DNA from 3 places in the Streptomyces sp. NPDC127100 genome. Region 1 is predicted to be linked to each of the others. Evidence: riboswitches for the same ligand, from Rfam matches in the RefSeq annotation. Region 1 holds a riboswitch; each other region holds the start of a gene.
The links. A riboswitch is a leader RNA that binds a small molecule or an ion and turns the genes downstream of it on or off. The one in region 1 is predicted to bind thiamine pyrophosphate.

Region 1 (9,543 bases):
GGCGGCGTCGGTGGCGTGCAGGTGGATGCTCCGGCCGGCGCCGCGCAGTTCGTTCGCCTCGGGGTCCGTGCCGGTCCGCTGCACGAACACCAGGATCTCCAGCCACTCGTCGATCGCGTCGGCGGCCACGTCCGGCGCGACCCGGTAGGGCAGGCCGGCGGTGAGCACGGCGTCCGCGCGGTGGACGGTGATCTCGTGCGTCATCCGGCGTGCCCAGAAGCCCGCGTCATGCCGCTCGCCCCACGACCACACCTTGGCGTCCGGCCCGGCCTCGCGCAGCGCGCCGACGGCCGCCTCGCCCGACTCCGCCAGCCAGGCGTCCAGCGCGGCGGCGTCGCCCCGGGCCTCGGGGCCGGCGCCGCCGGGCACCTGCTCGTCGGGCACGTTCTCCCGGGCCCGGGTGCGCACCAGCAGCCCGGCCCAGCGCAGAGCGCCGCCGGTGTGCCGGACCAGCTCCTCCAGGGACCAGTCCGGGCAGGTAGGTACGGTGGCGGAGAGATCGGTGCCGGAGGTCACCAGGTCCCTCAACTGAGCTACCTGGTGGGCTATCTCGTCGCAGTAGCGCTCGTGTGCCAGTGGCGTCATGGTCCGCATCCTAGGAGCGGACGATCACCCGAGCACCACGATTTCCGCCCCGTCGAACTCCACGCCCACCACGTCCCCGACCTCCGGAGCCGCCCGCAGCGCACACGCCGCCTCCAGGCGCGGCGCGTCCTCGGGCTGCAGGTGGACGGCGACGTGGGTGCCGCGGAAGGTGCGGGCGGCGACCGTGCAGCGCAGACCGGCGTCGGCGGGCACGATCCTGACCCCGGCGGGCCGCACCAGCACGGTGCGCGTCCCCTGGGGAGCGTCCTCGGGGACCGGCACCTTGCCCCAGGCCGTGGCCGCGACCTGCCCGGCGACGGTCGCCTCCACCACGTTGTCGAAGCCGAGGAACCGGGCCACGAAGGCGTCCGCCGGACGCTGCCACACCTCCAGCGGCGTCCCCTCCTGGGCGATCCGCCCGTCCCGCATCACCACCACCCGGTCGGCGAGCGCGAAGGCCTCCGACTGGTCGTGGGTGACGGCGAGCACGGTGGTGCCCAACAGGCCGAACAGCTCCCGCAGTTCCACCACCAGCCGCTCCCGCAGCGAGCGGTCGAGCTGACCGAGCGGCTCGTCCAGCATCAGCAGCCGGGGCCGGGGCGCGAGCGCGCGGGCCAGCGCGACCCGCTGCTGCTCACCGCCGGAGAGCGCGGCGACGGACCGGCGGCCGGCCCCCGGCAGCCCGACCAGCTCCAGCAACTCCCGTACGTCCTGCTCCTGCCGGGACCGCGACGCCCCGCGCATCCGCGGCCCGAAGGCGATGTTGCCGGCCACGTCCCGCTGCGGGAACAACTGGTGGTCCTGGAACATGAGCCCGACCTCGCGCCTGTGCGCGGGCACTCCCGACTGGTCGCGCCCGTCCAGCACCACCCGTCCGGCGTCCAGCCGCTGCAGCCCGGCGACCGCGCGCAGCAGCGTCGACTTGCCGCTGCCGCTGGGTCCCAGCACGCACACGACCTCGTGCTCGGCGACATCCAGGCCGACGGCGTCGAGCACGGCCCGCCCGCCGAAGCGGACGGTCGCGTCCCGCAGACTCAGCAGCATCGCTAGAACTCCCCGCTCCGGTCGGTCCGCAGCCGCTCCAGCACCACGAGGGCCACGGCGCACACCACCATCAGAATCGTCGACAGGGCCATCGCCTGCCCGTAGTTCATGTCCCCGGGCCGCCCCAGCAGCCGCGCCACGGCGACCGGCAGCGTCGGGTTGTCGGGCCGCGCGATGAACACGGTCGCCCCGAACTCGCCGAGCGACACCGCGAAGGCGAACCCGGCCGCGATCAGCAGCGCCCGCCGCACCATCGGCAGGTCGACCTCCCGCCACACCCGCCACGGCGACGCCCCGAGCACCGCCGCCGCCTCCCGCAGCCGCACGTCCACCGCCCGCAGCACCGGCAGCATGGTCCGTACGACGAAGGGGACGCCGACCAGCGCCTGGGCGAGCGGCACCAGGAGCCAGGAGGACCTGAGGTCCAGCGGGGGCTCGTCCAGCGCGATCAGGAACCCGAAGCCGACCGTCACGGCGGACACCCCGAGCGGCAACATCAGCAGCGCGTCGAAGCCGCGCACCAGACGGCCCGCGTCCCTCCGGGCGAGCGCGGCCGCCGCCAGACCGCCGACCGCCACGGCGACGGCGGTGGCGGCGACGGCGTACTGCAGGGAGTTGCCGACCGCCTCGATGGGCGGGACGAGGAAGGTGCCGCCGTCCTCGTGGGTCAGCGCCCGGTAGTACCCGAGGCCGCTGCCGAGGGACCGCTGGACCAGCACGGCGAGCGGCAGCACCACGAGGCCGGCGACGGTGACGAGCACCCCGGCCAGCAGGCTCCACTGCCCGGCTCCGCCCGGCCGGCGCGCGGTGCGGGAGGCGTCCACCAGCCGCAGGGCCGTCTCGCGCCGCCGCACCGTCCAGGCGTGCACGGCGAGGACGGCGCCGACCGCCGCGAACTGGATCAGCGTCAGCACGGCGGCCGTGGACAGGTCGAAGACGTGCGAGGTCTGGCGGTAGATCTCCACCTCCAGGGTGGAGAAGGCGGGGCCGCCGAGGATCTGGACGACGCCGAAGGAGGTGAAGGTGAACAGGAACACCATCAGCGCGGCGGCGGCCACGGCGGGCCCGAGCGCCGGCAGGGTGACCCGCCGCCAGGCCCGCAGGGGCGACGCGCCGAGCATCCGCGCCGCCTCCTCCTGACGCGGGTCGAGCTGTGCCCACAGACCGCCGACGGTGCGTACGACGACGGCGTAGTTGAAGAAGACGTGCGCGAGCAGGATGGCCCACACCGTGGTGTCCAGCCGTACGCCCCACAGCTCGTCGAGCAGCCCGCCCCGCCCGACGAGCGCCAGGAAGGCGGTGCCCACCACGACCGTGGGCAGCACGAACGGCACGGTCACCACGGCCCTCAGCAGTTGCTTGCCGGGGAAGTCGAGGCGGGCGAAGACGTACGCGCCGGGCAGGGCGACCAGCAGCGTGAGAGCGGTCGAGGCGAGCGCCTGCCAGGTGGTGAACCACAGCACGTGCCGGATGTCGGGCTGGGCCAGGACGTCCCCGATCCGCCCGAACCGCCAGACCCCGTCGACCCGCAGTCCGCGCGCGACGATCGCGGCGACGGGGTAGGCGAAGAAGACCGCGAAGAACGCGACGGGGCCGGCCATCAGGGCCAGCCGCGCCGCGTTCCCGCGCCGCCGGGTACCGGCGGACCGGGCGGCCTCGGTCACTTCGGTCACTTCAGGAGGAGCGAGGTCCACGACTTGACCCACTGGTCACGGTTGTCGGCGATCTTCTTCGGGTCCAGGGTCAGCGGGTTCTTGGCCTGGGGGCCGTACTTCACGAACTCCGGCGGCACCTGCGCGGCCTCCCGCACCGGGTAGACGAACATGTTCAGCGGCATGTCGTCCTGGAACTCCTTGCCGACCAGGAAGTCGAGCAGTGCCTTGCCGCCCTCGGTGTTCCTCGCGTTGCTCAGCAGGCCGGCGTACTCGACCTGGCGGAAGCAGGTGCCGGTGGCGACGCCCGTCGGCGCGGTGTCCGGCTTCGGGTCGGCGTAGATCACCTCGGCGGGCGGCGAGGAGGCGTAGGAGACGACGAGCGGGCGGTCGCCCTTCGCCTTCCTGCCGCCGGACGACCCGGAGAACTCCTCGTTGTAGGCCTGCTCCCAGCTGTCCACGACCTTGACGCCGTTGGACTTCAGCTTCTTCCAGTAGTCCTGCCAGCCGTCGTCGCCGTACTTGGCCGCGGTGCCCAGCAGGAAGCCGAGACCGGGCGAGGAGCTGCCGGCGTCCTCGGTGACGAGGAGGTTCTTGTACGCGGGCTTGACGAGGTCGTCGAGGGAGTCGGGCGGGGTCAGCTTGTGCTTGCCGAAGTACGCCTTGTCGTAGTTGACGCAGATGTCACCGGTGTCGATGGGCGTGACGCGGTGCTTGTCCTGGTCGACCCGGTACTCGGGAAGGATCATGTCGGAGCCCTTGGGCTCGTACGACTGGAACAGGCCGTTGTCGAGCGCGCGGGACAGCAGCGTGTTGTCGACGCCGAAGAAGACGTCGCCCTGCGGGTTGTCCTTGGTGAGGATGGCCTTGTTGACGGCCTGTCCGGCGTCGCCGTCCTCGAGGACCCGGACCTTGTAGCCGGACCTCTTCTCGAAGTCGGCGATGACGTCCTTGGACGCGGCCCACGAGTCGTGGCTGACGAGGGTCACGGTCTTGGAACCGCCGGACGCCTGGTCGTCGCCGCCGGACGACGATCCACAGCCGGCCAGGCCGCCGACCAGGCCGAGCCCGACGGCCAGGACTCCGGCCTTCTTGGTGATGCTCACGGAATTCCTCCTGGGTTACCAGGAGAAGACGCGGCCCCGCCCGGGACCCCTGGCGAGGGACCCGGGCAGGGCGCAACAGCTCGAGTGATGACCGATCTCCCTACCCAGAATGACCTGGGCCAGGTTCGGAGGGTCTGCGGCCGGTGCCGCACTCTCAGCGCTGTGGCGCTCCCCTGTCGGAATATGAAGATGTCTGAATATGAAGTTGTACGCCGGTCAGGTTACCGCTCGCTCGCGGCGAGCTGACCACACGCCCCGTCGATCTCCTGTCCACGGGTGTCCCGGACGGTCACCGGCACACCGTGCGCCTCGATCGCCGCGACGAACGCCTTCTCGTCCTCGGGCCGCGAGGCGGTCCACTTCGAGCCCGGCGTGGGGTTGAGCGGGATGAGGTTGACGTGCACCGGCCTGCCCTTGAGCAGGCGTCCGAGCCGGTCGCCGCGCCACGCCTGGTCGTTGATGTCCCGGATCAGCGCGTACTCGATGGACAGCCGGCGCCCGGACTTGGCCGCGTACTCGAAGCCGGCGTCGAGGACCTCGCGCACCTTCCACCGCGTGTTGACGGGGACGAGGGTGTCGCGCAGTTCGTCGTCGGGGGCGTGCAGGGAGATGGCGAGGCGGCACTTGAAGCCCTCGTCGGCGAACCGGTGGATCGCCGGGACCAGGCCGACCGTGGAGACGGTGATGCCGCGCTGGGACAGTCCCAGCCCGTCGGGCTCGGGGTCGGTGAGGCGGCGGATGGCCCCCACGACCCGGTTGTAGTTGGCGAGGGGTTCGCCCATGCCCATGAACACGATGTTGCTCAGCCGCGCCGGGCCGCCGGGTACCTCTCCGTCCCTGAGCGCCCGCATGCCGTCCACGATCTGGTGCACGATCTCGGCGGTGGACAGGTTCCGGTCGAGTCCGGCCTGTCCGGTGGCGCAGAAGGGGCAGTTCATGCCGCAGCCCGCCTGGGAGCTGATGCACATGGTCACCCGGTCCGGGTAGCGCATGAGGACGGACTCGACGAGGGTCCCGTCGAACAGCTTCCACAGCGTCTTGCGGGTGGTGCCCTGGTCGGTCGACAGGTGCCGGACGACCGACATCAGCTCGGGCAGCAGCGCCTCCTGGAGCGGCGCGCGGGACCCGGCCGGGATGTCCGTCCACTGCTCGGGGTCGTGCGCGTACCGCGCGAAGTAGTGCTGCGAGAGCTGCTTCGCACGGAACGGCTTCTCACCGATCGCGGCGACGGCCTCCTTGCGCTCGGCAGGCGTGAGATCGGCGAGATGCCGCGGCGGCTTCTTGGCTCCGCGCGGGGCGACGAATGTGAGTTCTCCGGGCTTAGGCATGACTCAACCAGTGTCGCAGATCCATCGGGGTGGCCCGGTCGGGCTCAGAACAGGCCCGCGACCACGGCGACGACCGTGGTGGCGTACTGCTTGGTGCGGTGCCACGGGCCGCAGTAGCGGCGCACTCTGCGCCGGCCCTTCTGGTCGAGAAGAGCCTTGCACCACACGCACGGCAGGTCGCCGTGGTACCTGCCGTCGTCTCCCCGCCTCGCCTGCGCCATGGCGGAACCCTAGGTGATCATCGGGCAGCCGCACAGGAGAAGGCCCCCGCCCTGTTCGGGCGGGGGCCGTTCACCGAGGCGAGGCCGGTCACCCCGAGCCGACGAAGATCACCAGCAGCAGCCACACCACCGGTGCCGTGGGCAGGAGCGAGTCCAGGCGGTCCATGATGCCGCCGTGGCCCGGCAGCAGCGTGCCCATGTCCTTGATGCCGAGGTCCCGCTTGATCATGGACTCGCCGAGGTCGCCCAGCGTGGCGCTGGCCGCGACCGCGAGGCCGAGCAGCAGGCCCTGCCACCAGGAGCCGTCGTCGATCAGGAACTGCATGCACAGCGCGCCCGCCGCCATCGCGAAGGCGATCGCGCCGAACAGGCCCTCGCGGGTCTTGCCGGGGCTGATGCGCGGGGCGAGCTTGGTCCTGCCGAAGCGCCAGCCGACCGCGTACGCGCCGGTGTCGCTGACGACCGTCAGCAGCAGGAAGGTGAGGACCCGCCACGGGCCGTCGTCCGCGGCCAGCATCATGGTGACGAACGTCGCCAGGAAAGGCACGTAGAAGGCGGCGAACAGGCCCGCCGTGACGTCCTTGAGGTATCCCTCCGGCGGTTCGGTCATCCGCCAGACGAGGACCGCGAGCGCCGTGAGCGCCATGGCGACCCACGCGCCCTCGGCGCCGCGCACGTACCCGGCGACCACCATCGCCGCGCCGCCGACCGCGAGCGGCACGAGGGGCGCCTTGATGCCCTTGCGCTCCTGGAGCCGCGTGGTCAGTTCCCACAGGCCCACCACGACGGCTGCCGCGACGACAGCCACGAAGACGGCCTTGACGACGAACAACGACGCGATGATCACCACGCCGAGTCCGACACCGACCCCTATCGCGGCGCCCAGGTCACGCCCCGCGCTCTTCTTCTGCGGCTGCGGCCGCGGCTGCTGCGGCGGCTGCTGGGCGTCGGGCATGGGCTCCGGATTCTGCGGCACCACCGCACTGGGTTGCGCCGACGGGGTCTCACCGCGGTACATGTCGTCGCGGAACGGCTCGTCTCGGAACGGCTCGTCTCGGAACAGGGGGCCGCTCAGCCGAGCGGCCCCCTGGTCGTCGTCCTGGTCTCCGCCGTGTTCGGGTACGCCGGGCACGATCGGCATGGGGCGAGTCTGCTGCGCGCTGTGCGCATCGTACGCGGGGCCCGCCGGGGCAACCCCCTGGGCAGGCCCCTGGTCGGACGGCCCCCAGTACCCGGCTTGTGGCGGCGCTCCCCAGGAAGAGTCGTTCATCAGACCTCGAGCAGTTCGGCTTCCTTGTGCTTCAGGAGCTCGTCCACCTGGGCGACGTACTTGGCGGTGGTGTCGTCGAGCTCCTTCTCCGCACGGCGGCCCTCGTCCTCGCCGACCTCGCCGTCCTTGATCAGCTTGTCGATGGCGTCCTTGGCCTTGCGGCGCACGGAACGGATGGACACCTTGGCGTCCTCGCCCTTGCCCTTGGCGACCTTGATGTACTCGCGGCGGCGCTCCTCGGTGAGCTCGGGGAACACCACCCGGATGATGTTGCCGTCGTTGCTCGGGTTGACGCCCAGGTCGGAGTCGCGGATCGCCTGCTCGATGTTGCGCAGGGCGCTCTTGTCGAACGGCGTCACCACGGCCATGCGCGGCTCGGGCACGGAGAACGAGGCCAGCTGGTTGATCGGCGTCGGCGCGCCGTAGTAGTCGGCCACGATCTTGTTGAACATCGCCGGGTGCGCACGGCCGGTGCGGATCGCGGCGAAGTCCTCCTTGGCGACCACGACGGCCTTCTCCATCTTCTCCTCGGCCTCGAGGAGGGTCTCTTCGATCACCACTTGCTCCTGCGTGTCTTGAGTAGGCCCGGCTGCGGTCCCGTCTGGGCTGCGGCCGGCTGCGTCGCGTCTTCTTCCTGCACGGTTCCCGACCGGTGGGACATTGTCCATCCCCCGGCCCGGCCCCGTCCCGTCCGTCCCCCGGACAGGTGGCGTCCGCGGACAGGGGGTGGTTCTCCGGTCAGTCCCGGCTGTCTTGGTCACCCACAAGCGTGCCGATCTTCTCACCCTTGACGGCGCGGGCGATATTGCCCTCCTTCAGGAGTTCGAAGACCACGATCGGGAGGCTGTTGTCGCGGCAGAGCGTGACGGCCGTGGCGTCGGCGACCTTCAGGTCGCGGGTGATGACCTCGCCGTAGCCGAGGGCGTCGAACTTCACGGCGTCCGGGTTGGTCTTCGGGTCGGAGTCGTAGACCCCGTCCACGCCGTTCTTGCCCATGAGCAGGGCCTCGGCGTCGATCTCGAGGGCGCGCTGGGCGGCGGTGGTGTCGGTGGAGAAGTACGGCATACCCATACCGGCACCGAAGATGACCACGCGGCCCTTCTCCAGGTGGCGCACGGCGCGCAGCGGGATGTACGGCTCGGCGACCTGGCCCATGGTGATGGCGGTCTGCACGCGGCAGTCGACGCCCTCCTTCTCCAGGAAGTCCTGGAGGGCCAGGCAGTTCATGACGGTGCCGAGCATGCCCATGTAGTCGGAGCGGGCGCGGTCCATGCCGCGCACCTGCAGTTCGGCGCCGCGGAAGAAGTTGCCGCCGCCGATGACGATGGCGATCTGCGCACCGTCGCGGACGACGGCCGCGATCTCGCGGGCGATGGCGTGCACCACGTCGGGGTCGACGCCCAGGCCCCCACCGCCGGAGAAGGCCTCTCCGGACAGCTTCAGCATGAAGCGGCCGCGTACTTTGCCGTCGTCGCTCTTCTCGGCCTTGGTGGTCATGGAGATCTCGCCTCTTTTACGTGGGTCACACACACGAAGAAGGCCATTGCCGGTGGGGGCGTGTTTCGCATCCCATACGCGGCAATGGCCTCCTCGTCAGATCTGCTGTCGTCCGCCGCCACGCGCATGTGCGCAGCGGCAGACGGCAACGGCGCGGACGACTGCTGTCGACCCTACCGGGGTCGGGCGTCCGTCGCGGTACGGACTCAGATGCCGACCTTGATGCGCGTGAAGCGCTTCAGGGTGACACCGGCCTCGTCCAGCACCTTCTGGACGGACTTCTTGTTGTCGAGCGCGTAGGGCTGGCCCAGCAGCGTGGCGTCCTTGAAGAAGCCGTTGAGGCGACCCTCGACGATCTTCGGCAGGGCGGCCTCGGGCTTGCCCTCGGCGCGGGTGGTCTCCTCGGCGACGCGGCGCTCGGACTCGACGACCTCGGCCGGGACGTCCTCCTTGGAGAGGTACTTCGGCGCGAAGGCGGCGATGTGCTGGGCGACGCCCTTGGCGATCTCGGCGTTCGGCTTGTCCAGCTCGACGAGGACACCGATCTGCGGGGGCAGGTCGGGCATCGTGCGGTGCATGTACGCGGTCACGTAGCCGCCGGAGAACTGCGCGAAGCGGTCCAGGACGATCTTCTCGCCCAGGTTGGCGTTGGCCTCGTCCACGAACGCCTGGACGGTCTTGCCGGGCTCGATCTCGGAGGCGAGCAGGGCCTCGAGGTCGGCCGGGGCGGCCTTGGCGACGTGCTCGGCGATGGCCGTGGCGACGGCCTGGAACTTCTCGCCCTTGGCGACGAAGTCCGTCTCGCACTTCAGCTCGACGAGGACACCCGAGGCGTTGTCG
Region 2 (9,543 bases), on a different contig from region 1:
CTCCGGGGTGCGCGCGGTCGCCGAGGCGACCAGGTCGTCCAGCGGATACGCCATCCCCGGGACGGCGGCCGACGGCGGCGGCACGTCCTCGTGGAGGTGCTTGTAGAGGATCTGGGCGGGGGAGTCCCCCTCGTGCGGCTTGCCGCCGGTCAGCATCTCGTACAGGACGACACCGCACGCGTACACGTCGACCCGCGGATCGGCGGTGCCGTCCTCGATCTGCTCGGGCGCCAGGTAGGAGACCGTGCCCAGCACCGACCCGGTGGTGCTGGTGACCGTGTCCACGGCCCGCACCAGCCCGAAGTCGGCGACCTTGACCCGGCCGTCGTCCCCGATCAGCACGTTCTCCGGCTTCATGTCCCGGTGCACGAACCCGGCCCGGTGCGCGGCGCCCAGCGCGGCCAGCACCGGCTCCAGGATGTCCAGCGCGGCCCGCGGCTGGAGCGCCCCGCGCTCGCGCAGCACGTCGCGCAGGGTGCAGCCGGCGATGTACTCCATGGCCAGATAGACGTACGCCCCCTCGGCCCCCTGGTCGAAGACCTGGACGACGTTGGGGTGGTCGAGCCGCGCCACCGACTTGGCCTCGCGGATGAACCGCTCCACGAAGGTGGCGTCGGTGGCGAGCGTCGGGTGCATCACCTTCAGCGCGAGCACGCGGTCCAGGCGGGTGTCCACGGCCCGGTAGACCGTGGCCATCCCGCCGACCGCGATCCGCGCCTCGACGCGGTACCGGCCGTCGAGCACCTGCCCGACGAGAGGGTCCTGAAGGGTCGTGTCCACGCAGGCGAGTGTACGAGCCGCCGCGGACACCCGGCGGCCACGTCCGGATCCGCGGCGGTACTGAAGCGGACCTGTGACGCTTCCCACCCCACGCCCCGGCCGGCCGCCCGCGGCGGGTCACCCCCGCACGGGCTCACCGGAAAGCGGGCCGCTCCGGATCCAGCACCGCCAGGCCCTCCGCGGGAGACGACGCCTCCGCGAAGTGCCGGCGCGGAATCCGCCCGGCCCGCCGGGCCAGCCTCCCCGCCTCCACCGCGGAGCGCATCGCGGCGGCCATCAGCACCGGCTCCTGCGCCCGCGTCACCGCCGAGGCCAGCATCACCCCCGCACAGCCCAGCTCCATCGCCAGAGCCACGTCCGACGCCGTACCGGCCCCCGCGTCCAGGATCACCGGCACGCGCGCGTGCTCCACGATCAGCTGGAAGTTGTGCGGGTTGCGGATGCCGAGCCCCGATCCGATCGGCGACCCGAGCGGCATGATCGCCGCGCACCCGACGTCCTCCAGCTTCCGGGCGAGGACCGGGTCGTCGTTCGTGTACGGCAGCACCGTGAAGCCGTCGTCCACCAGCGTCTCCGCCGCGTCCAGCAGCTCGATCGGGTCCGGCAGCAGGGTGCGCTCGTCGGCGACGACCTCCAGCTTCACCAGGTCCGTGCCCAGCGCCTCGCGCGCGAGGCGCGCGGTGAGGACCGCCTCCCCGGCGGTGAAGCAGCCGGCCGTGTTCGGCAGCACCCGGATGCCGAGCTTCTCCAGCACCGACAGCACCGACCCGTGCACGGACGGGTCCACCCGGCGCATCGCGACGGTCGTCAGCTCCGTCCCGGACGCCACCAGCGCGCGCTCGAGCACGTCCGGGCTGGGTGCACCGCCGGTGCCCATGATCAGGCGGGACGTGTAGGCAGTACCGCCGAGAACGAAGGGATCGTCGGCCATGGGTCAGCCTCCTTGGACGGCGGTGAGGACTTCGACGCGGTCGCCGTCGGACAGGGCGGTGGCGGACCACTGCGCGCGCGGGACGACGGTCTCGTTCAGGGCGGCGGCCACTCCGGACGGCGCCGCGGTGAGCGTGCGCACCAGGGCGTCCAGGGCGGTGCCGGGAGCCACCTCGCGCGGCTCCCCGTTGACGCGGACGTTCATACGGTCCCCTCCGTGAGTGCGGGGGCGGCACTGAAGCGCCGCGGAGTGAAGGGGCGGGCCTCCTCCGGGAGCTCCCCGGTGGTCAGGACGTCCGCCATGACGTCGCCGGTGACCGGGGTCAGCAGCACGCCGTTGCGGTAGTGCCCGGTGGCCAGCAGCAGCCCCTCCGGCCCGGCCGGGCCGAGCAGCGGGGCGTTGTCCGGGGAACCGGGGCGCAGACCCGCCAGCGTCTCCGTGAGGGGCAGTTCGGTGATGCCGGGGACCAGCTCGTGGGCGTCGCGCAGCAGCTCGTAGACGCCGCCCGCGGTCACCGTCGTGTCCCAGCCCAGCTCCTCGCTGGTGGCGCCGACGACCAGCTCGCCGCTCTCCCGGGGCACCAGGTAGAGCGGGTTGCCGCGCACCACGGCACGCACCGTCCGGCTCAGCAGCGGCCCGCGCGTCCGCGGCATGGTCAGGCGCAGCACCTGCCCCTTCACCGGCCGGACCGGCGGCAGTACGTCGTCCGGCACGCCCGCCAGCCGCCCGCTCAGGCTGCCTCCGGCCAGCACCACCTGCCCGGCCTCCAGCGCCGTCCCGTCGGCCGTGACGACGCCGGTCGCCCGGTCCCCGGCGAGGGTGAGCCGGTCGGCCCACACCCGGTGGAGGACCACGCCCGAGCGCTCGCAGGCGGCCAGCAGCGCGCCGGCCAGGCGGCGGGGGTCGATCTGGTGGTCGCCGTCCACCCGCAGCCCGCCGCGCACGCCCGGCGCGAGCATCGGTTCCAGGCGCCGGCACTCGCGGCCCGACAGCCACTCGGACTCCAGGCCCGAGCGCTCCTGCAGCGCGTGCAGTTCCCGCAGGTGGGCCCGGTCGTCGGCGTCCATCGCGACGGCCAGGGTGCCGCAGCGGCGGTACCCGAGGCCGTGGCCCGTGAGGTCGGTCAGCTCGGCGGCGAACTCCGGGTAGCGGCGGGCCGAGGCGAGGTTCAGCGCGAGCAGCGTCTGCTCGCCGTAGTGCAGCTCCGTGACGGCGGCCAGCATCCCGGCCGCCACCCGGGCGGCCCCGCCGCCCGGGTCGGGGTCCACGAGGGCCGTGGCGAGCCCGCGCTGCGCGGCCCGCCAGGCGGTGACCAGGCCGATGATCCCGCCGCCCACGACGAGCACGTCCGGCGTACGCGCGGACGTGCGGGACGACGACGGTACGGACGGTGCGTTCGGTGGGGACGACATGGGCGTCCAGCCCCTCCCTTCGCCGGCATGACCCGGATCAGGTTCGTACGGTCGGAGGCCGCCAGCCTCCCTCTCAGCCCGGTGCGTCCGGGCTCCCGCGAGTGCTTTACGTTGGCCACCCTAGCCCGCAGCGCGCCGAACTCGTAAGGGAGTCCCCACCGTGGCCCGTTCGCTCGACGGTCTCGTCCTCGCACCGGTCGCCGACCAGGCCCCCGGCCAGGTCGGGACCCGCACCCGGTTCACCTACCACGAGGAGGACGGGGCGGTCTGGGCCGAGTACGCGGGCGGCGACGTCGTCCGCGGCCGGCTGGTGGGCACCCGCGCGGGCGACCGGCTCGACTTCCGCTACGTCCAGCTCAGGACCGACGGCAGCACGTCGTCGGGGCACTGCGTCTCGACGGTCGTCGACCTGCCCGACGGGCGGGTGCGCCTGGAGGAGAGCTGGGAGTGGGAGTCCCGGCGGGGGAGCGGGACGAGCGTTGTGGAGGAGATCACCGCACACGGGGACTGACCGTCGATTTGCCGGGTGTCTAAGGTGATCAGGTGAACGAGCAGACGCAGGAGCGGGGAGCGGACGCGGAGCGTCGCGTGGTCGTCGTCGGTGCGGGCATGGCGGGCGTGCAGACCGCGGTCGCCCTGCGCGAGCAGGGCTTCACCGGCACGGTGACACTGATCGGCGCCGAACCCCACCAGCCGTACGACCGCCCCCCGTTGTCCAAGGCCGTCCTGCTCGGCACGGCCGAGGGCTCCGCCTTCGACGTCGACTTCGAGGCGCTCGGCATCGAGCTGCGGCTCGGCTGCGAGGCGCTCGGCGTCCGCCCCGGCACACACGTCCTGGACACCTCCGCCGGGCCCGTGCCGTACGACGTCCTGGTGGTCGCGACCGGCGCCGAACCGGTCCTGCTGCCCGGCGCCGAGGACGTCCCCGGCGTGCATCTGCTGCGCACCCTGGACGACGCCGAGCGGCTGCGTCCGGTGCTCGCCCGGCAGCACGACATCGTGGTCGTCGGCGCGGGCTGGATCGGCGCCGAGTTCGCCACCGCCGCGCGCGAGGCGGGCTGCGCGGTGACCGTCGTGGAGGCCGCCGACCGGCCCCTCGCCGGTGCCCTGCCCGCCGAGGTCGCCGCCCCCATGACCGCCTGGTACGCCGACGCGGGCGCCGTCCTGCGCACCGGCGCGCGCGTGGAGCGCGTCGAGCCCGGCCACGTCGTCCTCGACGACGGCTCGCGACTGCCCGCCGGCGCCGTGGTCGTCGGCATCGGAGCCCGGCCCGCCACCGCCTGGCTGGCCGGCTCCGGCGTCGAGCTCGGCCCGCAGGGCGAGATCCTGGCCGACGACCGCCTGCGCACCTCCGTGCCGGACGTCCACGCGGTCGGCGACTGCGCCTCCTTCCCCTCCGGCCGCTACGGGGAGCGCCTGCTCGTCCACCACTGGGACAACGCCCTCCAGGGCCCGCGCACGGTCGCCGCCGACATCGTCGGCGCCGCCACCGGCGAGGTCCCGCCGGTCTACGACCCGGTGCCGTACTTCTGGTCCGAGCAGTTCGGCCGGTTCGTCCAGTACGCGGGGCATCACACGTCCGCCGACACCACCCTGTGGCGCGGCGACCCCTCCGGCCCGGCCTGGACGGTCTGCTGGCTGCGCGACGAGCGGCTGATCGCCCTGCTGGCGGTGGGCCGCCCCCGCGACCTGGCCCAGGGCAGGCGCCTGATCGAGGCGGGCGCGCGGATGGATCCGCGGCTGCTCGCCGACCCCGCGCGGCCGCTCAAGGCGGCGACGGCGTAGTCCGCCGCCGGCCTCTCGGGGCGGGTCCGGCTTCCCGGTGTCAGCGGCAGATGGCAGGCTGGAGGCGTGACCGAGATTGACGCAAAGACCGATGCTCTCGTACCCGCCTGGCTCACCGTCCCCGACATCGCCGAGATGCTCGGCGTCGAGGTGACCCGGGTGCGGCAGCTGATCAAGGAAGGCCAGCTCATCGCCGTACGCCGCGGCGAGAACCGCGCGCTGCACGTCCCGGCGGCCTTCATCGACGAGGACAAGGTCGTCAAGGGCCTCGTCGGGACCCTGACCCTGCTGCGGGACGACGGCTTCACGGACGAGGAGATGCTCGAGTGGCTCTTCACCCCGGACCCGACCCTGCCCGGCACCCCCGCCCAGGCGCTGAGCGAGAATCGCGGCACGGAGGTGAAGCGCCGCGCCCAGGCGCTCGCCGTCTGACCTGACACACCGCCGGCGGGGGGGGCCCCCCGGCCCCCCCCCCGCTTCGGCGTTCCCACCCCCTGCCCGCCCGCTTCCGTCCGGCCACCCCCGCCGGACCGCCCGCATCCGCGCCGGCCACCCGCCCGACCGCTCCGGCCCCCTGGCGTCACCCTCCGCCACCCCGCGTTCGCGCCCGGCAAGCCCCGGGCCGTCGTCCGCGTCACCTTGCTCACGGGCGGATAACAAGGTGGACAGAAGGGGTTTTCAGGCAGGTCTACGCGCGTTAATCTGCGGCGAAGCCAGCGCCGAAGCCGAACCGTACGGCGCTTGTACGACAGGAGCTCCACAATGCGCCGGATTTCCCGGATCACGGTCGCAGGCGCAGCGACCGCCTCCCTGGCCCTCGCCCTCGCCGCCTGCGGCGGTACCTCGACCTCCTCCGGGTCGTCGGACTCGAAGGGCGACAAGGGTCTCGCCATCGCCTACGACGTCGGCGGCAAGGGCGACCAGTCCTTCAACGACGCCGCCTACTCGGGCCTGGAGCAGGCGAAGAAGGAGTTCGGCTACGCCACGGCCGACATCGAGCCCACCGAGGGCGAGACCGACGCCGACAAGGAGCAGCGCCTCGCGTCGCTGGCGAAGCAGGGCTACAACCCGGTCATCGGCGTCGGCTACGCGTACGCCACCGCCATGAAGAACGCGGCCGAGAAGTACCCGGACACCACCTTCGGCATCGTGGACGACTCCCAGATCCAGGCCAAGAACGTGGCCGACCTGGTCTTCAGCGAGGAGGAGGCCTCCTACCTCGCCGGTGTCGCCGCCGCCAAGAGCACCAAGACCAACACGGTCGGCTTCGTGGGCGGCGTGGACGTTCCGCTGATCCACAAGTTCCAGGCCGGCTTCGAGCAGGGTGTCACCGACACCAACCCGAAGGTCAAGGTGCTGTCGCAGTACCTGACGCAGACGGCGGAGGAGGGCGGCTTCTCCAGCCCCGACAAGGGCAAGACCGCCGCCGAGGGCCAGATCGAGAAGAAGGCCGACGTCGTCTACGCCGCCGCCGGCCTGTCCGGCCAGGGCGTCATCGAGGCCGCCTCCGCCCACAAGATCTGGGCGATCGGCGTCGACTCCGACCAGTACAAGCAGGAAGCCCTCGCCAAGTACAAGGACTCCATCCTGACGTCGGCCACCAAGGACGTCGCCAAGGCCGTGTACAACCTTGCGAAGTCGGTCAAGGACGGCAAGCCCGTGACCGGTATCGTCAAGGGCGATCTGAAGTCCGGCGAGGTCGGTCTGTCGGTCTCCAACCCGAAGTTCGCGGGCAACGCCGACCTCCAGGCGGCCGTCAAGGCGGCCCAGGAGAAGATCGTCAGCGGTGAGATCAAGGTCAAGAGCAGCTGAACTGAGCTGAGCACCACCTCGAACAGTGTGTAACCGCGGGGTTGCGCCGCTCGGCGGGGTACGGGGAGTCGGCCTCCTCGTACCCCGTCGTGCCGATGTGCCGCCGCTTCAGATGCCGTAGGGGCGCTACGCGCGTAGACGACCCCCGTCCCCAGGAGAGTGCGCCATCAACGCGTCCAGCAGCCCTCCGGCCGGAGCGGCGGTCAACGAATCGGTGACCGCCGTCGAACTCGCCGGGATCACCAAGCGTTTCCCCGGTGTCGTGGCCAACCACGACATCCACCTCACCGTCCGCAGGGGCACCGTCCACGCCCTCGTCGGCGAGAACGGGGCCGGCAAGTCGACGCTGATGAAGATCCTCTACGGCATGCAGAAGCCGGACGAGGGGACCATCGCGATCGACGGCGAGCAGGTCTCCTTCTCGTCGCCCGCCGACGCGATCGTCCGCGGCATCGGCATGGTGCACCAGCACTTCATGCTCGCCGACAACCTCACGGTCCTCGAGAACGTGGTGCTCGGCAGCGAGAAGCTCCACGGCATCGGCGGCAGGGCCCGCCGCAGGATCAAGGAGATCTCCGAGCGGTACGGCCTCGGCGTGCGCCCCGACGTCCTGGTCGAGGAGCTCGGGGTCGCCGCCCGCCAGCGCGTGGAGATCCTCAAGGTCCTCTACCGCGGCGCCCGCACGCTGATCCTCGACGAGCCGACGGCCGTCCTGGTGCCGCAGGAGGTGGACGCCCTCTTCGACAACCTGCGCGAGCTCAAGGCCGAGGGGCTGTCCGTCATCTTCATCTCCCACAAGCTGGGCGAGGTCCTCTCCGTCGCGGACGACATCACGGTCATACGCCGCGGCACGACGGTCGGCACGGCCGTGCCCGCCGAGACCACCCCGCGCCAGCTCGCCGAGCTGATGGTCGGCAGCGAGCTGCCGACGCCGGAGACGGCGGAGTCCACGGTCACCGACCGCCCGGTCCTCGCCGTCGACACGCTGCGCCTGGTGGCGCCGGGCGGCAAGGCCCTGCTCGACGACGTCACCTTCACCATCCACGCCGGTGAGGTGCTCGGCATCGCCGGCGTCGAGGGCAACGGCCAGACCGAGCTGGTCGACGCGCTGATCGGCCTCAAGCACGCCGACTCCGGCTCCATACGCTTCCTCGGTGAGGACATCACCTCCCTGCCGACCCGCAAGCGCCGCGAGCAGGGCGTCGGCTACATCCCCGAGGACCGCCACCGCCACGGCCTGCTCCTCGAGGCCCCCCTGTGGGAGAACCGCATCCTCGGCCACGTCACCGAGAAGCCCAACAGCAAGGGCTTCTGGCTGGACCCGAAGGGCTCCCAGGAGGACACCCGCCGCATCGTCGAGGCGTACGACGTCCGCACCCCCGGCATCGACGTCACCGCCGCCTCCCTGTCCGGCGGCAACCAGCAGAAGCTGATCGTCGGCCGCGAGATGAGCCACAAGCCGCGCTTCCTGATCGCCGCCCACCCCACCCGCGGTGTGGACGTCGGCGCACAGGCCGCGATCTGGGACCACATCCGCGAGGCCCGCCGCGAGGGCCTGGCCGTACTGCTGATATCCGCCGACCTGGACGAGCTGATCGGCCTGTCCGACACCCTCCGGGTGATCTACGACGGCAAGCTGGTCGCGGACGCCGACCCGGCCACCATCACCCCCGAGGAGCTCGGCTCGGCGATGACCGGTGCCGCCTCCGGACACCTGGAACACGACGAGACCCCCGAGATCCGCAAGTCTCCCGGGTCTCCGGAAGACGAGGCCCGCTGATGAAGAAGTTCGACAAGGAGCGCGTGCTCCTCGCGGTGGCCGGGCCGGTCATCGCGCTCGCCGTGGCCTTCGTGCTCAGCGCGATCGTCCTGGTCGCCTCGGGCAAGAACCCCGTCGAACCGTTCGCCCTGATGTTCGAGCAGGCCGGTTTCTCCGACATCCAGGTCCTGATCGTCAACCAGGCGTCGATGTACTACATCGCGGCCCTCGCGGTCGCCATCGGCTTCCGGATGAACCTGTTCAACATCGGCGTCGACGGCCAGTACCAGCTCGCCGCGATGACGGCCGCCATCGTCGGCGCCCACGCCGACCTGCCGGCGTTCCTCCAGGTGCCGCTGCTGCTCCTGACCGCCGTGTGCACCGGTGCCTTCTGGTCCGGCATCGCCGGTGTCCTCAAGATCACCCGCGGCGTCAGCGAGGTCGTCGCGACGATCATGCTCAACGCGATCGCCACCGCCGTCATCGGCTACCTGTGGCTGCCGGACGTCTTCGGCGTCAAGATCGGCAACAACAACACCACCGGCGAGATGCACGACTCCGGCTGGATCCCCGGCATCGACACGGGCGCGGCCGGCGAGATCTACGGCCTGGTCCTCCTCGCGGTGCTGCTCGGCATCGGCTACTGGGTCGTCCTCAACCGCACCCGCTTCGGCTTCGACCTGCGCGCCTCCGGCGCCTCCGAGTCCGCCGCCGCGGCCAGCGGTGTCGACCCCAAGCGCATGGTGCTCACCGCCATGCTCATCTCCGGCGGCCTCGCCGGACTCGCGGGCCTGCCGATCCTGCTCGGCGCCACCCACACCTACAGCCTCAACTTCCCCACCGGCATCGGCTTCCTCGGCATCGGCATCGCCCTGCTCGGCCGCAACAGCCCGGTCGGCATCGCCTTCGCCGCCCTGCTGTGGGCCTGGCTCGACAAGGCCTCGCCCGAGCTGGACTTCCACGGCTACGACAAGGAGATCGCGGTCATCATGCAGGGCCTGATCGTCCTCTCCGTGGTCGTCTCCTACGAGGCCGTCCGCGAGTGGGGCCTGCGCCGCCAGCAG
Region 3 (9,543 bases), on a different contig from region 1:
GAGCACGAGTACGGAGCCCCCGCGAAGCAGCTGGCCCGGGAGACGAGGCTGGCGCTGCCCACGGCGTACCACCTGCTGCGCACCCTCGTGCACGAGGGATATCTGCGCCGCGAGAAGGGCCTGTTCTTCCTCGGGGAGGCGGTCGAGCGGCTGAGCAGCAGCGGGGCCGAGCAGAAACGTCGCAGCACGGTCGTCGACGCACTGGCGCGCTGGCGGGACGCGATCGGCGCGCCCGTCTACTACGCCATGTACCGCGACGGCGAGATCGAGATCCTGTGCGTCTCCGACACCCCGGGCAACCCCGCGGTGGAGGAGTGGGCGGACTTCCGCGAGACCGGGCACGCGCACGCCATCGGGCAATGCCTGCTGTCACAGCTGGACGAGGACGCCCGCCGTGATCACCTCGACCGCTATCCGGTGAACCCCGTGACGCCGTACACGGTGCGGGACGAGGTCGGTCTGATGAAACGACTGGAACGGACCCGGCGGATGACACCCGTCACCGAGCGCCAGGAATACGCCCTGGGGACGGTCTGCGCGGCGATTCCGATCACCATGGGCACCACGGCCGCGACGATGGCCCTCTCGCTGCCCGCCCACCAGGCCGACCGGCTGCTGCCCGCGGCGCAGCGACTGCAGGGCGAGATGGGGCGGTTCCTGGGGTCGCTCGCGCTCTCTATCAGTATCTGAAAACTCACTCCTTGTGATCTGGTGTGTACGTTGAGCAAGATGCCACCAGTGTTAGAGGTTTGATTCCCGGACAGTCGACGGCGAATGACGGGGTAGGCGATGGGCGAGTCCGTACAGGCAGAGGTCATGATGAGCTTTCTCGTGTCGGAGGAGCTCTCTTTCCGCATCCCGGTGGAGCTGCGCTACCAGACCTGTGATCCCTACGCGGTGCGGCTGACCTTCCATCTGCCCGGCGATGCCCCGGTGACCTGGGCATTCGGACGGGAGTTGCTGGTCGACGGGGTGGGTACGCCGTGCGGCGACGGCGACGTGCGCATCGCACCCGTCGATCCCGGCCCGCCGGCCGAGGTGCTGATCCGCCTTCAGGTGGGCAGTGACCAGGCGCTGTTCCGTTCTTCGGCCGCGCCGCTCGTGGCCTTCCTCGACCGGACCGACAAGCTGGTGCCGCTGGGGCAGGAAGGTGCCCTCGCCGACTTCGACGCCCACCTCGACGAGGCCCTGGACCGCATCCTCGCGGAAGAGCAGAGCGCGGGCTGAACCGTTCCGGCGGCCCCCGGTCGGTGGCTCGACGCCTCGGTGCGTTGTCCGCCTGTGCAGGAACGCTTCTTCAGGCGTGGGCCGGCCAAGTACGAACAGGTCCACGGGCTGCGAGCGGGCCCACCTGCAGAGAGTGGGCCCACGGGCGGTTCAGCGCTTGCGGCGGCGGCCCCGCCCGCCCCGCGCCGGTGCCCGGCCCGCGTCCGCCGCCCCCGCGCTCTGCCCGGCCGCACGCCCCGCCGGACGGTCGGCCGAGACGACCAGGGCCGCGAGGGCGGTGGTGACCGGCACGGACGCCACGAGGCCGATCGAGCCCACCAGCGTGCGCACGATCTCCTCCGCGACCAGCTCGCTGTTGGCGACCGTCCCCACGCTGCTCTGCGCGATAGAGAAGAGCAGCAGCAGCGGCAGAGCGGCGCCCGCGTACGCGAGGACGAGGGTGTTGACGACGGAGGCGATGTGGTCGCGGCCGATGCGGATGCCGGCGCGGTACAGGCCGCGCCAGCCCATCGTCGGATTGGCCTCGTGCAGCTCCCAGACCGCCGACGTCTGGGTGACCGTCACATCGTCGAGGACACCGAGCGAACCGATGATGACCCCGGCGAGGAGCAGGCCGCTCATGTCGATCGACGGATACAGGCCGTGGATCAGGCCGGTGTTGTCGTCGGTGTTGCCGGTGAGCGCCGCCCAGCCGATGAACAGCGACCCCAGGACACCGATCAGCAGCAGGGAGACCAGGGTGCCGAGCACCGCCACGGAGGTCCGCGCCGACAGCCCGTGGCACAGATACAGCGCGATCAGCATGATGGCGCTGGACCCGATCACCGCCACCAGCAGGGGATTCGAGCCCTGCAGGATGGCGGGCAGGATGAAGAAGTTCAGCAGCACGAAACTGATGGCCAGCGAGACCAGGGCCATCAGACCCCGCAGCCGGCCGACGACCACGACGGCCAGCGCGAAGATGCCGGCGAGCAGGGCCATCGGAAAGCCGCGGTCGATGTCGGTCACCGAGTACTGCAGGTCCCTCGGCGCGGAGGGTTCGTAGGCGACGACCACCTTCTGGCCCTCGTGCAACTGGCGTGTCTGGTCCGGCTGCACGATCTCCTGGAAGGTGCGGCCCTTGTCCCCGCCGGTGTCGACGCGGATCGTCGCCCGCTTGCAGTCGCCGTTCGCCTGCTGCGCCGCGGAGGAGCCCTCCGCGGTGGAGGTGTCGCCGGTCGGGACGCCCCCCGACGCGTTGACGGACTGGCAGCTCAGCCTGTCCACCTTGGTGACCGTGGCCTCCTGTGTCTGCCGGTCGAAGCCGACCCCGGTGCGTTCGTGCGGTGGCGCGCCGCCCGGCCAGAGCACGGCGAGCCCGACCAGCACCGCGGCGGCGAAGGGGATGAGAACCGCCGCGATGACCTTCCGCAGATGCCGCGAGACGGGAGCCGCGGGCCCGTGACCGTGTCCGTGTGCGTGCCCGTGCCCCCCACTGCCGCCGTGCCCGCCACTGCCGGAGTGCTCCCCGCCGGGGGCATGGTCGTGCGCACTCCCGTCGCCCGACGGCGCGCCCGGGCCGCGGCGGGGTTCGTGCGGCGGGTAGGGAGGGTGCTGGGTCGTGGTCACCGACCGATCATCGCAAGAAGGAGAGGGGCCCCCTGTTCACCGCGCCCGGATCGACGCTAGCGTGGGGGCACCTTTGTACACGCGGGAGCTCGGAGCACCGGGCTGAGAGGGCGCTGACCTCCGTCCCAGCGATGTTTCACGGGAAACATCACCGAAGTCGAGTGATGTTGACCACGAGGCGTCGTCGGACGGAAACGGCTGCGTCGACCGCTGAACCTGTTACCGGGTAATGCCGGCGTAGGGAGTAGGTCTCATGACCATCAAGGACGCACGCACGCCTGTCTCCACCCAGCACTCCGCCGAGGCGGAGTCCGCGGAGACCGGGAAGTCCATCGGCTGGCACAAGGCGTACGTCGAGGGTTCGCGCCCCGACCTGCGGGTGCCGGTCCGCCAGGTGCACCTCACCAACGGGCAGTCGGTCACGCTCTACGACACGTCGGGCCCGTACACCGATCCGCTCGTCGACACCGACGTCCGCCGGGGGCTGCCGGCGCTGCGGGAGAACTGGATCGTCGCCCGCGGCGACACGGAGGAATACGCGGGCCGGCCCGTCCGGCCCGAGGACGACGGGATCAAGCACACCTCGCCGCGCGGAGGCCTGCGCAATCTGGACGCGGTCTTCCCCGGGCGTCCGCGTCAGCCGCGCCGCGGCCGCGGCGGTGCGGTGACGCAGCTCGCGTACGCCCGCCGGGGCGAGATCACGCCCGAGATGGAGTACGTCGCCATCCGGGAGAACGTCGCGCCGGAGGTGGTCCGTGAGGAGATCGCCGCGGGCCGGGCCGTGCTGCCGGCCAACGTCAATCACCCGGAGATCGAGCCGATGATCATCGGCAAGCGGTTCCTGGTGAAGGTGAACGCCAACATCGGCAACTCGGCGGTGACGTCCTCCATCGAGGAGGAGGTCGAGAAGATGACCTGGGCGACCCGCTGGGGCGCCGACACGGTCATGGACCTCTCCACCGGCCGTAACATCCACACCACCCGCGAGTGGGTGCTGCGCAACTCCCCCGTGCCCATCGGCACCGTGCCGCTCTACCAGGCCCTGGAGAAGGTCGACGGCAAGGCCGAGGAACTGACCTGGGAGGTCTACAAGGACACGGTGATCGAGCAGGCCGAGCAGGGTGTGGACTACATGACCGTCCATGCGGGCGTGCGCCTGGCCTACGTGCCGCTGACCGCGAACCGCAAGACCGGCATCGTCTCGCGCGGCGGTTCGATCATGGCCGCCTGGTGCCTGGCGCATCACAAGGAGTCGTTCCTGTACGAGAACTTCGAGGAGCTCTGCGAGATCCTCGCCGCCTACGACGTCACGTACTCCCTCGGCGACGGCCTGCGGCCGGGATCGATCGCGGACGCCAACGACGAGGCGCAGTTCGCCGAGTTGCGCACGCTCGGGGAGCTCAACCGGACCGCCAGGCGGTTCGACGTGCAGACCATGATCGAGGGCCCGGGGCACGTCCCGATGCACAAGATCAAGGAGAACATCGATCTTCAGCAGGAGATCTGCGACGAAGCTCCGTTCTACACGCTCGGCCCGCTGACGACGGACGTCGCACCGGCGTACGACCACATCACCTCCGGCATCGGTGCCGCGATGATCGCCTGGTGGGGCACGGCCATGCTCTGCTACGTCACGCCCAAGGAACACCTGGGCCTGCCCAACCGCGACGACGTCAAGACCGGCGTCATCACCTACAAGATCGCTGCCCACGCCGCCGACCTCGCCAAGGGGCATCCGGGCGCACAGGAGTGGGACGACGCCCTGTCGGACGCCCGCTTCGAGTTCCGGTGGGAGGACCAGTTCAACCTGGCTCTCGACCCGGACACGGCGCGGGAGTTCCACGACGAGACACTGCCGGCCGAGCCCGCCAAGACGGCCCACTTCTGCTCCATGTGCGGACCGAAGTTCTGCTCCATGAAGATCAGCCAGAGCATCAACGAGCGGTTCGGCGGGGTGGCCGCCGAAGGCGCCTCTCCCGACGAGATCGCCGAGGGCATGCTGCAGAAGTCGAAGGAGTTCGCCGCCGCCGGGAACCGGGTGTACCTCCCGCTGGCCGACTGAACCTCCGTCACCGGCTCCACGCCGTGCGGTCCCTCGCCGGGCCGCCCGGCGTCAGCGGGGCGCCGGGGCCGCCTCGGGAGCGGTCGCCACTCCGAACGGGTTGTCGATCGCGTAACGCCAGCAGCCGTCGGGCCCGCGACGGGCCACGTCGGTCGCGGTGCCCTCGATGTGGACGTGGCCGCCGTGGGCGGCGACGCCGTCGATGACGAAGTCGACGATCAGCAGGACCAGGTCGCCGACGACGTAGGTGTGCCGGGGCGCCACCCGGATCGGGACGCGCAGCCGGAGGAACTCGTCGTTGGCCCGTATCCGGCCCGGCCCGGTGACCAGTCGGCCGGGTTCGGGAACGAAGCCGGCTCCGGGCTCGTAGACCTGGTCCAGGACCTGCGGGTCGAAGGTGTTGAAGGCTCGCGCGAAGACGTGCGGAAGCTCGGCCGCGCTGGTGGCCGGCGGCACACTGGGGGGATGCGTCATGTGACAAGCGAACAGCCCGTCAGCGCAGGTCACCAAACGGTAAGTCACGCCTGGGACGAGGAGTTGGTGCCCGATGCGCGGGGTCGGACCCGCCGCCCCGAGGCCGGCTGTCCCGTGGAGGCCGCCCTCGCGGCGGTCTCGGGCCGCTGGACCACCCTGGTGCTCCGCGAGCTGATGGGCGGCCCCCGCGGCTTCACGGAGCTGCGGACGCTGCTGCCCGACCTGTCGGCGAAGGTGCTCAGCGAACGCCTCACGGCGCTGCGGGAGAGGGGCCTGGTGACCGCGGAACGGCTGCCGGGCTTTCCCGTACGCACCCGCTACGACCTGACGGAGGCGGGCCGGTCCCTGCGGCCGCTGCTGGTCGCCCTGTACGCCACCGGTGCCGAGCTGCAGCGTCTGATACCCGGCGGGGAACCGGGGGAGCGGGAGAAGGGACGCAGCACGGGGCCCGCCCCCTCCCGCCGGGGAGCGCGTCTCGGCAGACTGGGCCCATGACAGCCACATCCCTGAGCAAGGGCGCCAATGTCGCCGTCGACTCCCCCGCGGTGCGGGTCGCACTCAGCTGGTCCGCCGGCCCCGGTGTGCCCGAGGTCGACGCCTCCGCGCTGCTGCTCACCTCGGCCGGACGCGTACGGGACGACGGCGACTTCGTCTTCTACAACCAGCCCCGGCACGCGTCCGGGGCGGTGCGGCACCTGGGCAAGGAGAGCGGGCCCGGTTCCGGTGTCATGACCGACACCGTCGAGGTGGACCTGCGCGCGCTGGAGCCCGCCGTCGACCGCATCGTCCTGTGCGCCTCCTCCGACGGCGGGACGTTCGGCCAGGTGCCGGGGCTGTCACTGCGGCTGCTGGACGCCGCCACCGGGGCCGGGCTGGCGTACTTCGACATGGCGGCCGGCACCGAGACCGCGCTGGTCGGCGGCGAGCTGTACCTGCGCCAGGGGAAGTGGAAGTTCCGGGCGGTCGGGCAGGGCTACGCCGCCGGTCTCGCGGGGCTGGCCACCGACTTCGGCATCACGGTCGACGACGCCCCGACCGCCGCGGCACCCTCCACCCCCTTGCCTCCCACGCCGTACGCCGGAACCCCGCGTCAGGCTCCCCCGGCGGCGGCACCCACGGCGCCGCCCGCACCAGCGGCCCCTCCGGCGGCGCCTCCGGTGGCCCCTCCGGCGGCGCCAGGGCCCCGGCTCACCAAGGGGGAGGAGCGCCTCCCCGTCGACATGCGCAAGCGGCTGTCCCTGCGCAAGGAGCAGGTCGCGGTCAGCCTGAGCAAACACGGCGCCACCGGTGTCACGGCACGCGTCGTCCTGGTCCTCGACGCCTCCGGGTCCATGTCCTTCCTCTACTCCAAGGGCGTGGTGGCGGACGTGGTGGAACGCATGGCCGCCGTCGCCGCACAGCTCGACGACGACGGTGAGATGCAGGCCTGGACCTTCGCCTCGAACCCGGCACGGCTGCCCGACCTGACACTGGGCGACCTCCCCGAGTGGCTGCGGCTGCACGTGCGGGTGGGCGAGGTGGGCCTCTTCCGCCGGGGACGGAAGAAGGGGCTCCACGACGACCAGGTCGACATGCGGGCGGTCGGCATCCAGAACGAGGAGCAGAAGGTGATCGCCGAGGTCCGGGCCTTCGTCCGGGACAACCCGGCACAGGCGCCGACCCTGGTGCTGTTCTTCTCCGACGGCGGTGTCTACCGCAACGACGAGATCGAGCGGGAGCTGCGGGAGGCGGTGGAGGAGCCGGTCTTCTGGCAGTTCGTGGGGCTCGGCCGGTCCAACTACGGGGTGCTCGAGCGGTTCGACACCCTGCCCGGCCGCCGCGTGGACAACGTCGGCTTCTTCGCCGTGGACGACATCGGCACCGTCCCCGACCAGGAACTGTACGACCGCCTGCTGTCCGAGTTCCCGTCCTGGATCGCAGCCGCCGGCCGGGCGGGCATCCTCTGACGTGCCCGCCCCGGCCGGTGGCTACTCCGGTCGGTGTTCCGGGCCGCCGAAGTCCGGGCTGCTGTAGTCCGGGCTCGAGTAGCTCGGGCGCGGGCCCTCCCGGTCGTCGCCGGGACTCGTGAACCCCGGGCGGTCGTAGCCGAGGTGCGGCATCCGGCTCGCGGGCGCCGGCCCCGTGGGGTGCAGTGCGACCGCCGCGTCCGGGTCGGTGAGCGCCTCCCGCAGGAACGGCAGGATGCCGCGTTCGAGCAGGGCGTCGTGCCAGGCCTCCCTGGCCCGGGCCACCTCCCCGTCGAGTTCGCCGTAGCGGCCGGACTCGGCGGAGGGCCGGTTGCGCAGCGCGGTGAGCAGCAGCCCCACGCCCGCGACGAGGATGGCGACGGCGGCCACACCGCCGAACACCCACCCCGTGGTGAGCATGGTCCGCGCGAACGCCTGCCCCGGGGCGACCATCCTCAGGACGTAGCCGACGAGCAGGAAGATCGCCGCGGCGGTGCCCGCCAGGACGGGTGCCAGGACGGCGACGACCGCGCCGGCGCCCGCGCCGGCGGCCTCAGCGGCCTCCCCCACGGTGGCGGCGAGACCCAGCGCGCCCGTACCCGGCGCGTCGGAGCCGGAGTCGCGCGCGGACGACGGGGCGGCCGGCGCCGGCCGGCGCAGTTCCTCGCGGACCTTCACATAGTGCTGGTACTCGGTGCCGGCCGCCGCCGTGATCAGTGCGGTGGCGTCGAGTGCCATGGTGCGCAGTTGTTCGGTGTTGAGCCGCTGACCGACAGCGGCCAGTTCCGGGCGGTGTGGTGCGGAGCGCAGCACCTCGTCGAGGATCCGCTCGTACTCCTGGCGGTCCTCGTTCGACAGATGCTGCGGAACGCTGTTCATGTGCATCCCCCGATGCTCCGTAGGGCTTGGGGCTCGCATGCCAACGAGCCGTCGGGCAGAAACGGAGGGGAGCCTGCTACGGATAAGCCGATGGTAGAGCGGTGACGGCGCGCGGTGACAGGGGGTTTCCGGAAATTGGGTGCCGAGCCGCGGGCCCGCCGCCGGGAAGACGGCGGCCCCGTGAACGGTCAGGCGTCCAGCGGGAGTTGCTGGACCAGCAGCTTTCCGGCCATGGTCACACCGCCGTCCATCGCGATGGCCAGCCCGTCCGCGTAGACGTGGGGACCCTCGACGGCGGTGCGGGTGTCGTCCTCGCCGTCCTCGGAGCCGACCTCGCCCAGGAGGTAGGGGATGGGGCTGTGGCCGTGGACGATGCGGGTGCCGCCGTAGGTGTCCAGCAGCGAGCGCACGGCGTCGGCACCGCCCTCGTCGCGGAAGGAGAAGCGCTTGGTGAACTTGCGGAACAGGTCCCACACCTCCTCCGCGTCGTTGCGCGTGAGCGTCTCGCGGACGGTGTCGTTGACTTCCTCGATCGAGCGGCCGTAGTCGAGGTAGGTGGTGGTGTCCGAGTGGACGAGCAGGTGCCCGTCGACCTCTTCGAGCGCGTCGAGGCGGGACATCCACTGCAGGTGGTGGTCCTGGAGCCGGTCCATGTCGGTCTTCTGGCCGCCGTTCAGCAGCCAGGCCGCCTGGAAGGTGGCGGTTCCCGCGCCGGAGTTGACTGGGGTGTCGCCGAACCGCTTGGCGCCGAGCAGCAGCAGCTCGTGGTTGCCCATCAGCGCCTTGCAGTAGCCGCCGGCCGCGGCGGCCTCGGCGGACAGCCGCATCACCAGGTCGATGACACCGATGCCGTCCGGGCCGCGGTCGGTGAAGTCACCGAGGAACCACAGGCGGGAGGTGCCCGCGCACCACTGGCCGGCGGAGTCGACGAGGCCCTTCTCCTGGAGGGCGGCGATCAGCTGGTCCAAGTAGCCGTGCACGTCGCCGACGACGAACAGCGGTCCCTGGCCCGTGGCGGGCTGCGCCGCCGGAGCCTGCTCGGGGTCGACGGTCACCTGCACCGTGTCACCCCTACGGATGACGGGCAGATCGCGCTGAGTGGGTGTGTACCCCTCGGGATAGGCCTCCTCGTACCCCTTACCGGAAGGGGGAGCGGCCTCGCCCGCGTGCGGGACGGGGGCGGCGTACGGAGCGGCCTCGTGGACGTACGCGGGCACCCGGAAGTCGCGCACCGTCGCCGTCCGCTCCACCTCGGGTCCCTGACCGGCCCCCTGAGTCATCGACCCCTCCACCATCGCGCCGCATCTGCACCGCTTCGGACTGCCTGGTCGCAGCGGCCCGCGGTGT

Region 2: it holds a riboswitch for thiamine pyrophosphate, as region 1 does, so the genes downstream of both, thiO (glycine oxidase ThiO) here and ACFWJB_RS16790 (thiamine ABC transporter substrate binding subunit) in region 1, are expected to answer to the same signal.
Region 3: it holds a riboswitch for thiamine pyrophosphate, as region 1 does, so the genes downstream of both, thiC (phosphomethylpyrimidine synthase ThiC) here and ACFWJB_RS16790 (thiamine ABC transporter substrate binding subunit) in region 1, are expected to answer to the same signal.

The regions. Positions count from the first base shown of each region.
Region 1 covers NZ_JBHXFL010000015.1:50,691-60,233, forward strand. The annotation lists gene ACFWJB_RS16775 (maleylpyruvate isomerase family mycothiol-dependent enzyme) at 1-585, opposite strand, end outside; gene ACFWJB_RS16780 (ABC transporter ATP-binding protein) at 610-1,629, opposite strand; gene ACFWJB_RS16785 (ABC transporter permease) at 1,632-3,230, opposite strand; gene ACFWJB_RS16790 (thiamine ABC transporter substrate binding subunit) at 3,299-4,387, opposite strand; TPP riboswitch at 4,467-4,572, opposite strand; gene rlmN (23S rRNA (adenine(2503)-C(2))-methyltransferase RlmN) at 4,609-5,715, opposite strand; gene ACFWJB_RS16800 (hypothetical protein) at 5,760-5,936, opposite strand; gene ACFWJB_RS16805 (phosphatidate cytidylyltransferase) at 6,025-7,206, opposite strand; gene frr (ribosome recycling factor) at 7,206-7,763, opposite strand; gene pyrH (UMP kinase) at 7,945-8,703, opposite strand; gene tsf (translation elongation factor Ts) at 8,910-9,543, opposite strand, start outside.
Region 2 covers NZ_JBHXFL010000032.1:28,404-37,946, reverse strand. The annotation lists gene pknB (Stk1 family PASTA domain-containing Ser/Thr kinase) at 1-780, opposite strand, end outside; gene ACFWJB_RS25205 (thiazole synthase) at 914-1,711, opposite strand; gene thiS (sulfur carrier protein ThiS) at 1,715-1,915, opposite strand; gene thiO (glycine oxidase ThiO) at 1,912-3,123, opposite strand; TPP riboswitch at 3,121-3,232, opposite strand; gene ACFWJB_RS25190 (hypothetical protein) at 3,284-3,634, shown strand; gene ACFWJB_RS25185 (NAD(P)/FAD-dependent oxidoreductase) at 3,667-4,908, shown strand; gene ACFWJB_RS25180 (Rv2175c family DNA-binding protein) at 4,975-5,340, shown strand; gene ACFWJB_RS25175 (BMP family protein) at 5,671-6,720, shown strand; gene ACFWJB_RS25170 (ABC transporter ATP-binding protein) at 6,935-8,500, shown strand; gene ACFWJB_RS25165 (ABC transporter permease) at 8,500-9,543, shown strand, end outside.
Region 3 covers NZ_JBHXFL010000001.1:464,373-473,915, forward strand. The annotation lists gene ACFWJB_RS02235 (IclR family transcriptional regulator) at 1-690, shown strand, start outside; gene ACFWJB_RS02240 (SsgA family sporulation/cell division regulator) at 790-1,227, shown strand; gene ACFWJB_RS02245 (YibE/F family protein) at 1,378-2,835, opposite strand; TPP riboswitch at 2,907-3,096, shown strand; gene thiC (phosphomethylpyrimidine synthase ThiC) at 3,089-4,897, shown strand; gene ACFWJB_RS02255 (YybH family protein) at 4,949-5,371, opposite strand; gene ACFWJB_RS02260 (winged helix-turn-helix transcriptional regulator) at 5,438-5,866, shown strand; gene ACFWJB_RS02265 (VWA domain-containing protein) at 5,863-7,317, shown strand; gene ACFWJB_RS02270 (hypothetical protein) at 7,339-8,202, opposite strand; gene ACFWJB_RS02275 (metallophosphoesterase) at 8,385-9,491, opposite strand.